3 regions of the Faecalibacterium sp. BIOML-A1 genome follow, and region 1 is predicted to be linked to each of the others. Evidence: predicted binding sites of a transcription regulator. Region 1 holds the regulator's gene; each other region holds the start of a gene.
The links. The regulator Rex, encoded in region 1, represses fermentation and respiration genes when NADH is low (regulators of the CRP and FNR family bind a similar motif). The targets are predictions, from matches to a motif close to ATTGTTAANNNNTTAACAAT.
Positions count from the first base shown of each region.

Region 2: a site for Rex is predicted at 1,460-1,479, ahead of gap (type I glyceraldehyde-3-phosphate dehydrogenase). Genes of this name have one in related genera too.
Region 3: a site for Rex is predicted at 1,257-1,276, ahead of fucO (lactaldehyde reductase). Genes of this name have one in related genera too.

Region 1 covers NZ_WKZJ01000003.1:81,627-84,903, forward strand. Annotated here, with positions in the region: gene GKG36_RS04575 (DNA translocase FtsK) at 1-415, opposite strand, end outside; gene GKG36_RS04580 (ATP-dependent Clp protease proteolytic subunit) at 518-1,198, opposite strand; gene GKG36_RS04585 (redox-sensing transcriptional repressor Rex) at 1,460-2,101, shown strand; gene GKG36_RS04590 (thymidine kinase) at 2,352-2,969, shown strand.
Region 2 covers NZ_WKZJ01000007.1:10,340-13,616, reverse strand. Annotated here, with positions in the region: gene gap (type I glyceraldehyde-3-phosphate dehydrogenase) at 341-1,372, opposite strand; gene GKG36_RS08900 (hypothetical protein) at 1,571-2,356, opposite strand; gene GKG36_RS08895 (citrate synthase) at 2,356-3,277, opposite strand, start outside.
Region 3 covers NZ_WKZJ01000002.1:210,027-213,303, forward strand. Annotated here, with positions in the region: gene GKG36_RS03230 (hypothetical protein) at 1-19, opposite strand, end outside; gene GKG36_RS03235 (ABC transporter ATP-binding protein) at 13-714, opposite strand; gene GKG36_RS03240 (GntR family transcriptional regulator) at 707-1,084, opposite strand; gene fucO (lactaldehyde reductase) at 1,346-2,494, shown strand; gene GKG36_RS03250 (putative ABC transporter permease) at 2,731-3,277, shown strand, end outside.

The DNA.
Region 1 (3,277 bases):
GTGCACCCAGCGCACCGCCGCCGATCCATGCATTCACGCCGTTTGCGTAGCAGGCAGCCGTCATCTGAAATGCCGACATGCCCTGCGGCTGGATATCGGAAAAAACGATCACCGTGCCGCAGGCAAACACCAGCCCCAGAACCAGCTTGAAGATCTTGGGCAGAAGGTCTTCGCCCCGGGTATACTGCACAGCAAGGCAGCACACTGCCGTGCCCAGCACAAAGCTGCCGCAGCCAAAAAGTCCGAACAGCACATCGTGCAGGGCCTTCCATGCCGAATCTCCCTCCACAAAGGCCAGCACCACCAGCAAAAGGCCTGCAAACAGGGTGCCAAGCCCCGCCGGAAGCCGCTGTTCTGCGCGTTTTTTGCGCGATGCTGCGCGCCGTGTTGTCGTTTTACGTTTTTTTGTTGCCATGTTTCTTTGTTCCCCGCGTTTGTAGTAGACACACTATTTGATTTTATTATTGTACCACGCAGGGAAGGAAATGGCAAACCTATTGTTGTACAAAATCGGCCTTCATTTGCGTTCAATCTCTTTATACAGCCACGCCAGCGCATCCGAAAGCCCGCCCAGCTCATCAATGAGCTTTTCCTTCACGGCCCGGCGTCCATCCAGCACGGTGCCCATGTCCATCACCAGCTCGCCGGTGTGGAGCATCAGGTCGGTGTAGCGTTTTTCAGTCATGCCGCTGTGGGCCGCTACGAAGCCGGTGATGCGCTGCTGCATCTGCTCAAAGCTGCGCATGGTCTGCGGCACCCCCAGAATGACGCCGGAATGCCGCACCGGGTGCACGGTCATGGTGGCTGTGGGCACGATGAAGCTGCGCCGGGCGCTGACGGCAAGCGGGATGCCGATGGAGTGCCCGCCGCCCAGCACAAGCGTTGCACTGGGTTTGGACACGCTGGCGATCAGCTCCGCCAGCGCAAGGCCTGCTTCCACATCCCCGCCTACCGTGTTCAGCAGCACCAGCAGGCCTTCGATGCGAGGATCCTCCTGCGCGGCCACCAGCTGCGGGATGACATGCTCATACTTCGTGGTCTTCTGGCCCTGCGGCGCTTCCGAATGGCCTTCGATCTGGCCGATGACGGTCAGGCAGTGGATCACATGCTCCCCGCGGGCCAGCGTGACCGTGCCCAGATCTTCGATCTCTTCTTTTTCCAGCCGACGCGCGTCGGTCAGCTGCGTTTCATCGTTCATATGCTTTCCTCCTGCGTTTTCTGTCAGCATTCCCCAGCCTGTGCCGGGCTATGCAGACCCGCTGCAGCAAAAAAGCGGTAACATTTCATAAAAATTTTTTGAGAATGATTTGACATTCTCCATCGGTGCAGTATACTTTAAATAATTGACTGTAATATCTGCAATATGAACCCGTAAACGGATCGGGGTTTCTCTGTGCCGCATCTGTAAAGCAGGCAGCTGCGGCAAGTACTGCGATAGAGCGAAAGGAGAAAGTATTCTATGAACACTCCTGCAAGGGCTTCGCTTCCCGTTATCAAGCGTCTTCCCAAATATTACCGCTATCTGTGCTCTCTGCAGGCAGACGGCATCAACAGCATTTCTTCCCGCGAGCTGGCTGCTCAGATGGGCACCACCGCTTCGCAGGTACGGCAGGACTTCAACTGCATCGGCGATGTGAATGGCCGGCAGGGCATCGGCTACTCGGTGGAAAACCTGCTCTCCATTCTGGAAGGCCTGCTGTTCGGCAACGGCGACCGCCTGCCCACCATCCTGATCGGCTGCGGCCGTCTGGGCAAGGCAGTGAGCCGCTTTATCACCACCGATACCAACGGCTACCGCCTGATCGCCGCCTTTGATGTGGCACAGAGCGAGGTGGGCAAGGAGATCAGCGGCATCCAGATCCGCCATATCGACGAGCTGGAGTCTTTCTGTGCCGAGCATCACCCCAAGGTCGCAGTGCTCTGTGTGCCCCGCGACGGTGCGGAACAGGTCAGCGGCCGTCTGGTGGATCTGGGCATCGAGGGCTTCTGGAACTTCTCCCACTATGACCTCTCTGTGCCGTATCCCGATGTGGTGGTGGAGAACGTCCATCTGGGCGACAGCCTGATGAGCCTTGGCTACCGCCTGCGCAATCAGGACTGAACGTACCTATTGTAAGTAATAAGAGAACCCTCTCAGTCAAAGCCTGAGATGCCGCTGAACCCTCTCAGTCTCGCATACGCTCGACAGCTCCCCCGAAAGGGGAGCTTTATGAGTGGGGACGGGAAAGTTTCTGCTTCTCCGGCGAAGGACAGCCTGCCCGGAAGATGCAGAAAAGCTCCCCCATCGGGGGAGCTGGCAAAGCCGTCAGGCTTTGGCTGAGAGGGTTCTTTCTGTAAGGAGAGTTTTTCAAATGGCAAAACTGTATTTCCGTTACGGCGCGATGAACAGCGGCAAGAGCACCGCCCTGATGCAGGTAGCCCACAACTACGAAGAACAGGGGATGCGGGTGCTGATCCTCAAGCCACAGGTGGACACCAAGGGCGGCGGTGAGCTGGTGAGCCGTCTGGGCGTGCGCCGCAAGGCTGATCTGCTGATCCCGCCGGAGACGGACGTGTTCGAGGCCGTGCGCACGGCCAACGCTGACGGTGCGCCGCTGGCCTGCGTGCTGTGCGACGAGAGCCAGTTTTTCACTGCGCAGCAGGCAGAACAGCTGTTCATGGTCACGGTGGATTTGAACATTCCGGTGATCTGCTACGGCCTGCGGGCAGATTTTTCGCTCAAGGGCTTTCCCGGCTCTACCCGGCTGCTGGAGCTGGCCCACACCATCGAGGAAATGAAAACCATCTGCACCTGCGGCCGCAAGGCCATCTGCAACTGCCGCAGAGTGAACGGCAGATTCGTCTTTGAGGGCGAGCAGGTGGCCATCGATCTGGAAAACGATGTGCAGTACGTGAGCATGTGCCCCCAGTGCTATTTCAAGGCAAAGCGCGCGTTCTACGCCGAAAAAACTGCTTCGCAGGCTGACTGAAACTTGTATACAAGGCCGCTGTGTCCAACGACACGGCGGCCTTTCTTTTTTATCCCCGGCCTATGGGCGCAGTCCACGCAGCAGCGCAAAATATGTCGCTGTCGGCGCTTTTTCACCCCCCAAAAGGACGAAGAAGCACCGATTTCCATGCCCGCAGACCAGTGCCGGGGGACCGCCGCAAACAATTGATATATCAGAGTGAACATTTTTTGCGCTATTGATATATCAGTTTAAAGGCTCCCATCCGGGCTTTTTTAGCTGTTGTTCGTCCACAATGTATGCAACGATTCTACGTTCTGAAACGGAAT
Region 2 (3,277 bases), on a different contig from region 1:
TATCAATTTCGTAAATGTATTTATTGACACTAAAAATATTTTACCATTTTTTCCTCTGGGGTACAATACTTTGCAGCTGTATCATTGCCTGCATCATGGCTAAGATTTCCGTACTTTATTCCGTCTTTTTTGTTGCAACATATTCATTTTAGAAAGGAACTCGTTCCATTGCTTTTTTGCAGCAAAAAAACACCCTTCCTCTCACGGAAACCCGCAAAAGGAAGGGTGTTGAACTCGTTATCCTGTTGTCGTACCAATCACAGCATGTTCGTATCAGCAAAGCCAATACTAGTTGTCATTCAGCACGGCACCTCAAGCACTTTTGAGCGTAGAGCTGTGATTAGCAGTTCTCAGCGAAGTACTTAATGGTACGGACCATCTGAGAGGTGTAGGAGTTCTCGTTGTCGTACCAAGACACGACCTGAACCTGATAGGTGTCGTCGTCGATCTTAGCGACCATGGTCTGGGTAGCATCGAACAGAGAGCCGTAACGCATGCCGATGACATCGGAAGAAACGATCTGATCCTCGTTGTAGCCGAAGGACTCAGAAGTAGCAGCCTTCATAGCAGCATTGATGGACTCCTTGGTGACGTCCTTGCCCTTGACGACAGCAACCAGAATGGTGGTAGAGCCGGTGGGAACAGGCACACGCTGAGCAGAACCGATCAGCTTGCCGTTCAGCTCGGGGATGACCAGGCCGATAGCCTTAGCAGCGCCGGTGGTGTTGGGAACGATGTTCTGTGCGCCAGCACGAGCACGGCGCAGATCGCCCTTGCGCTGAGGACCATCCAGGATCATCTGGTCGCCGGTGTAAGCATGAACAGTGGTCATGATGCCGGAGACGATGGGGTAGGTCTTGTTCAGGGTGTTAGCCATGGGAGCCAGGCAGTTGGTGGTGCAGGAAGCAGCAGAAATGACCTGATCCTCAGCGGTCAGGGTCTTCTCGTTGACGGAGAAGACAATGGTCTTCAGATCGTTGCCTGCGGGAGCAGAGATAACGACCTTCTTTGCGCCAGCCTGAATGTGAGCCATGCTCTTCTCCTTGCTGGTGTAGAAGCCGGTGCACTCCAGAACGACATCAACGTTCAGTTCGCCCCAGGGAGCGTCCTTTGCGTCCTTAACAGCGTAGATCTTGATCTCCTTGCCGTCAACAATGATGGAGTCCTCGGTAGCCTCGACGGTGTGCTTGCCCTCGCCGATCTTGCCGCAGAAAGAACCCTGAGCAGTATCGTACTTCAGCAGGTGAGCCAGCATCTTGGGGCTGGTCAGGTCGTTGATTGCGACGACCTCGTAACCCTCAGCATCAAACATCTGACGGAAAGCCAGACGACCAATACGACCGAAACCATTGATAGCAACTCTAACAGCCATGTTAATAGTACCTCCTAATTATTTTACCCATAATCGGATAAATCACGGTATCTTTATTTTAGACCAAAACGCAGAAAGTTTCAAGTATCTGCCAAAAAATTAACAAGACATTCACTGCATTTTTTGCTTTTGTACGATTTTAATTCCTTTCATTCCCTGCTTTTCGGCAATTGCGCCAACAGAGTGCCAACATTTTTGTCAGCTTTCCCCGTTCAAGCAGGCTGTAACGCACGCTCCGCCAATGCCGCCCACGCAGCAAAGGCCCAGTCCGGCAAAGATCTCCGGCCAGACAGCCGGTGCGGCCCAGCTCAGGCCGCTCATCAAAACCAGTACATAGGGCAGCTGCCAGCACAGGCAAAGTGCAAATGCGGCAAGCCCGGCTGCGCACAGTGTTTTGCCATTGCCCGGCTGCGGGACATGCAGCGCCCGGGCCAGCGCTGCCAAAAACACCAGTGCCGCAAGCGCCTGCCACACCGCCGCTGTAGGGGTCACGCGGTGCCAGCTGGAGCTGTTCTCCATAAAGCGCAGCAGCACGTTCCAGTAGAACAGCAGACTGCCCGCCACGGCCAGATACAGCCCGCCAAAGGGCTTTTTCCACTCGTTGGGGCTGAGCCAGCAGCGGCCCATGGTGCTGAGCCACGCGGAGCACAGGCATTCCAGAATGCACCGCACAAAGCCGCCCAGACCGGAAGCTGCGCCCAGCGCGATCTGTGCACCCGCTGCGGCCAGAAAACATACTGCACCGACAAAAGCCAGAATACCGGCCAGCGGCCTGCGGCTACGCACCGCTTCCGAGCGGGAAGGCTGTGTACGGCCCACAAGCACTGCAGCCAGCACCACGATACCCAGTGCCAGATAGCGCCACCACACCGAGCCGACCACGCACAGACCGGTGACGGCATCGGTGCCAAAGGCAAGGTCTGCCGCGCGCAGCACGCCCAGCAGAATGCTCAGGAAAAAAACGAACAAAACAGAAGGATTCATCAGCGTTCCTCGATCGGCTTATATTTCTGGCGCACGCCCAGATACTTGTAAGCGGGACGAATGATACGGTTGGCGAATACCACCTCTTCCACGCGGTGTGCACACCAGCCGGGCACACGGGCAATGGCGAACAGCGGGGTGTAGATATCCTCAGAGATGCCCAGCATGTTGTAGATCAGGCCGCTGAACAGGTCCACGTTGGCGCACACCGGCTTGGTGCTGCCCTTTTCCTCGGCAAAGATGCCGGGGGCCAGCCGTTCGATGCTGCACAGCATATTATACTCTTCCTCAAAACCTTTGTCGTAGGCCAGATGGCGGGCGCGCTGCTTCAGGACCACCTCACGAGGGTCGCTGATGGTGTACACTGCGTGGCCCATGCCGTAGATCAGGCCGGAGCCATCGCCCGCCTGCTTGCGCAGGATGCGGCGCAGATACTCGCGCACCTCATCGTCGTCCTCGGGGTTTTCCACATGCTTGAGGATATCCTTCAGCTGACGGTTCACCATCAGGTTGGCACCGCCGTGCTTGGGGCCCTTCAGTGCACCGATGGCCGCCGCGATTGCGGAGTAGGTATCGGTGCCGGAGGAGGACAGCACACGGGTGGTAAAGGTGGAGCAGTTGCCGCCGCCGTGGTCGGCGTGCACCAGCAGGCACATATCCAGCAGCTTTGCTTCCTCGTGGGTGAACTTCTGGTCCGGACGGTAGGTGCTGAGGATGTGCTCTGCCGTGCTCTGGCCGGGCTTGGGCAGGTGGAAGAACATGCTCTGCTTATCGTAGTAGCGGCGCTTCATCTGGTAAGCGTTCACCATCATGGTGGGCATGCTGGCGATTAGATTGATGCTCTGGCTCAGGATGTTCTCCAGACTCAGATCCTCGGCGTGCTCATCATAAGAGTAAAGGCCCAGCACGCAGCGCTGCAGC
Region 3 (3,277 bases), on a different contig from region 1:
TTAACAGTTGTTTCAGCATTTGAATACCTCCCGGAAATATGCATCCACGCTCATGCCCTCGGTCTCGCGCAGCTCTTCGGCATTGCGGTGGGCGAACACCCGGCCATCCTTCAAAAAGACGGCTTCGTCCAGAATGGGCTCGATATCGCCGATGAGGTGGGTGGAAAGAATGACGGTCGCATCCCGGCTGTAGTTGTTCAGGATGGTGCTCAGGATGTAGTCCCGGGCGGCAGGGTCCACGCCGCCAATGGGCTCATCCAGCAGGTAGAGCTTTGCGGCGCGGCTCATGGCCAGGATCAGCTGCACCTTTTCCTTGCTGCCCTTGGAGAGGGTCTTGAGCCGTGCCTTCGGTTCCAGTTCCAGCCGGGCCAGCATTTCGTTTGCCTTAGCGGGGTCAAAATCGGCATAAAATTCGCGGAACATTTCCACCAGCTGCTCCACACGCATCCAGTCCGGCAGCCAGTCGGCGTCCGGCAGATAGGACACGATGGCTTTGGTGTCCGGCCCGGGGGTCATGCCGGCGATCCGGATGCTGCCTGCACTGGGCTGCAGCAGACCGTTCGCCAGCTTGATGAGGGTGGTCTTGCCGCTGCCGTTGGGGCCAAGCAGCCCCACGATGCGGCCAAAGCCGATGTGCAGGTCTACATTTTCCAGTGCGGTCTTATCCTTCTGGTAGCACTTGGTCAGTGCTTCACAGCTCAAAAGTTCATTCATTGCGGTCCTCCTTTGCGTCCCAGTGTTCCAAAAGCGCGGCTGCCTGTGCGGGACTGTAGCCGATGCCGCGCATCTTTTCCAGAAAATCCGACGCCAGCGTCCGGGCGGTGTCGGCGCGAAGCTGTTCGATCAATGCAGTATCCTCCGTAACATAGCGGCCTGCAGTGCGTTCGGTGCGCACCAGCCCTTCCGTCTCCAGCTGGGCAAGGGCCCGCTGCATCGTGTTTGGGTTCACCCCGGCGGCTGCGGCCAGATCACGCACCGAATCCAGATGCCCGCCCGGCGGGTAGGTGCCGGCCAGGATCCGGGCCTTCAGCCGTTCCACAAGCTGGGCATAGATCGGGCGGCTGGCATCAAACTGTTCGCCCATGGTATCATCTCCTTGTCTTGCTGTATTAAGCGCTTGATACAATAATACACGATTTGCTCTGTTTGTCAAGGGAAAAAAGAAAAAACACCATAAAACTGCGGGAAATTGGAAAAAAGTACCCATAAAACACTGCACATAGATGAAAATTTACAATAAATTCAAACAATTTCACATTGCAAAGCTTTTGACAATGTGCTATGCTGAAAAACAGAGAGCTCCGCCCGGAAAGCGGCGGAAAAGAGATTTGGAGGAAAAATAACTATGGCTGACCGCATCGTTCTGAATACCATCTCCTACCATGGCCACGGTGCCATTGAGAACATCGTTCCCGAACTGACCGCCCGCGGCTACAAGAAGGCATTCGTCTGCTCCGACCCCGACCTGATCAAGTTCGGCGTCACCAAGAAGGTCACCGATCTGCTGGAAGCTGCAAACTTTGCCTATGCTGTTTACAGCGAGATCAAGCCCAACCCCACCATCGCCAACGTGCAGGACGGCGTGGCCGCTTTCAAGGCTGCTGAGGCTGACTGCATCGTGACCATCGGCGGCGGCTCCTCCATGGATACCGCAAAGGCCATCGGCATCATCATCAACAACCCCGAGTTTGCGGATGTTCGCTCTCTGGAAGGTGTTGCTCCCACCAAGAAGCACGCGGTGTTCACCATCGCTGTTCCCACCACTGCCGGCACTGCTGCTGAGGTCACCATCAATTACGTCATCACCGATGTGGAGAAGAAGCGCAAGTTCGTCTGCGTGGATACCAACGATATCCCCGAGATCGCCGTGGTCGATCCCGATATGATGTCCTCCATGCCCAAGGGCTTGACCGCCGCCACCGGCATGGACGCTCTGACCCACGCTATCGAGGGCTACATCACCAAGGGTCACTGCGTCATCTCCGATATGTTCCATCTGGAAGCCATCAAGCTCATCAGCCAGAGCCTGCGCGGCGCAGTGCAGAACACCCCGGAAGGCCGCGAGGGCATGGCTCTGGGCCAGTACATCGCCGGCATGGGCTTCTCCAATGTGGGTCTGGGCATCGTCCACTCCATGGCACACGGCCTGTCCGCTCTGTATGACACCCCGCACGGTGTGGCCTGCGCCATCCTGCTGCCGGTGGGTCTGGAGTACAACAAGAGCGTTGCCGGTGAGCGCTACCGCGCCGTGGGCAAGGCCATGGGCGTTGTGGGCATCGATGAGATGAACGATGTGGAAGCCGCCGATGCAACCATCGCCGCCGTCAAGCAGCTGAGCGCAGACGTGGGCATCCCCACAAATCTGCACGGCATCCTGAAGGAAGAGGATATCCAGTTCCTCGCCGAGTCCGCATTTGCAGACGCCTGCCGTCCCGGCAATCCCCGCGACACCAGCGTGGAAGAGATCGTGGAGCTGTATAAGAGCCAGCTGTGATTCCGCTCTGTAAATTCAAGCTGTAATTTTGGGCCCTGCTGTCCTTCGGGATGGCAGGGCCTTTTTCTAAGATGTATCTGAAAACAAAGCAACAGACCGGATCTTCGTCTTTTCAGAGATGCCCGGAGAGCCTGCCGCGTCGCAGAGTGACAAAATTTCTGCACGGCTCTTGTACACAGCGCCCAAAACGGGTACAATCAATGCAGTAAGAAAAAACTGGAAGCGAAAGGAACCTTATGACGCTGAACTTCTATACTCTGAGTGTTATTTATCTTGTATATTCCTTTCTGGGCTGGGTGGCTGAGACGGTAGTCGCGACCATCCGGGGCGGAAGGTTTGCCAACCGCGGTGCGGCGGCAGGCCCGTTCTGCTTTATCTACGGTACCACCGGCGTGCTGCTGGCCGTGAGTTTCGGCGACCTGCGCACCGAGCCGGTCTACCTGTTCTTTGCCTGTATGATGGCGGCAACGGTGATGGAATGGATCACCGCCAAGCTGTTGGAACGCCTGCACCGCCGCAAGTGGTGGGACTATTCCGGCAAAAAATTCAATCTGAACGGCTATGTGTGCCTGCAGTATTCGCTGCTGTGGGGTGCACTGGGCACGGCAAGTGTGCTGTGGGGCAATAATGTGCTGCTGCGGCTGTGTGCGCATATCCCGGTCTGGCTGCTGCGTCCGGCAGTATGGGTCTCGCTGACGGTGGCGGTGCTGGACCAGATCGGTTCGGCGGTGCTGGTGCAGCAGTATGCGGCCCGGCACCCGATGCTGGAGCAACTCAACCAGA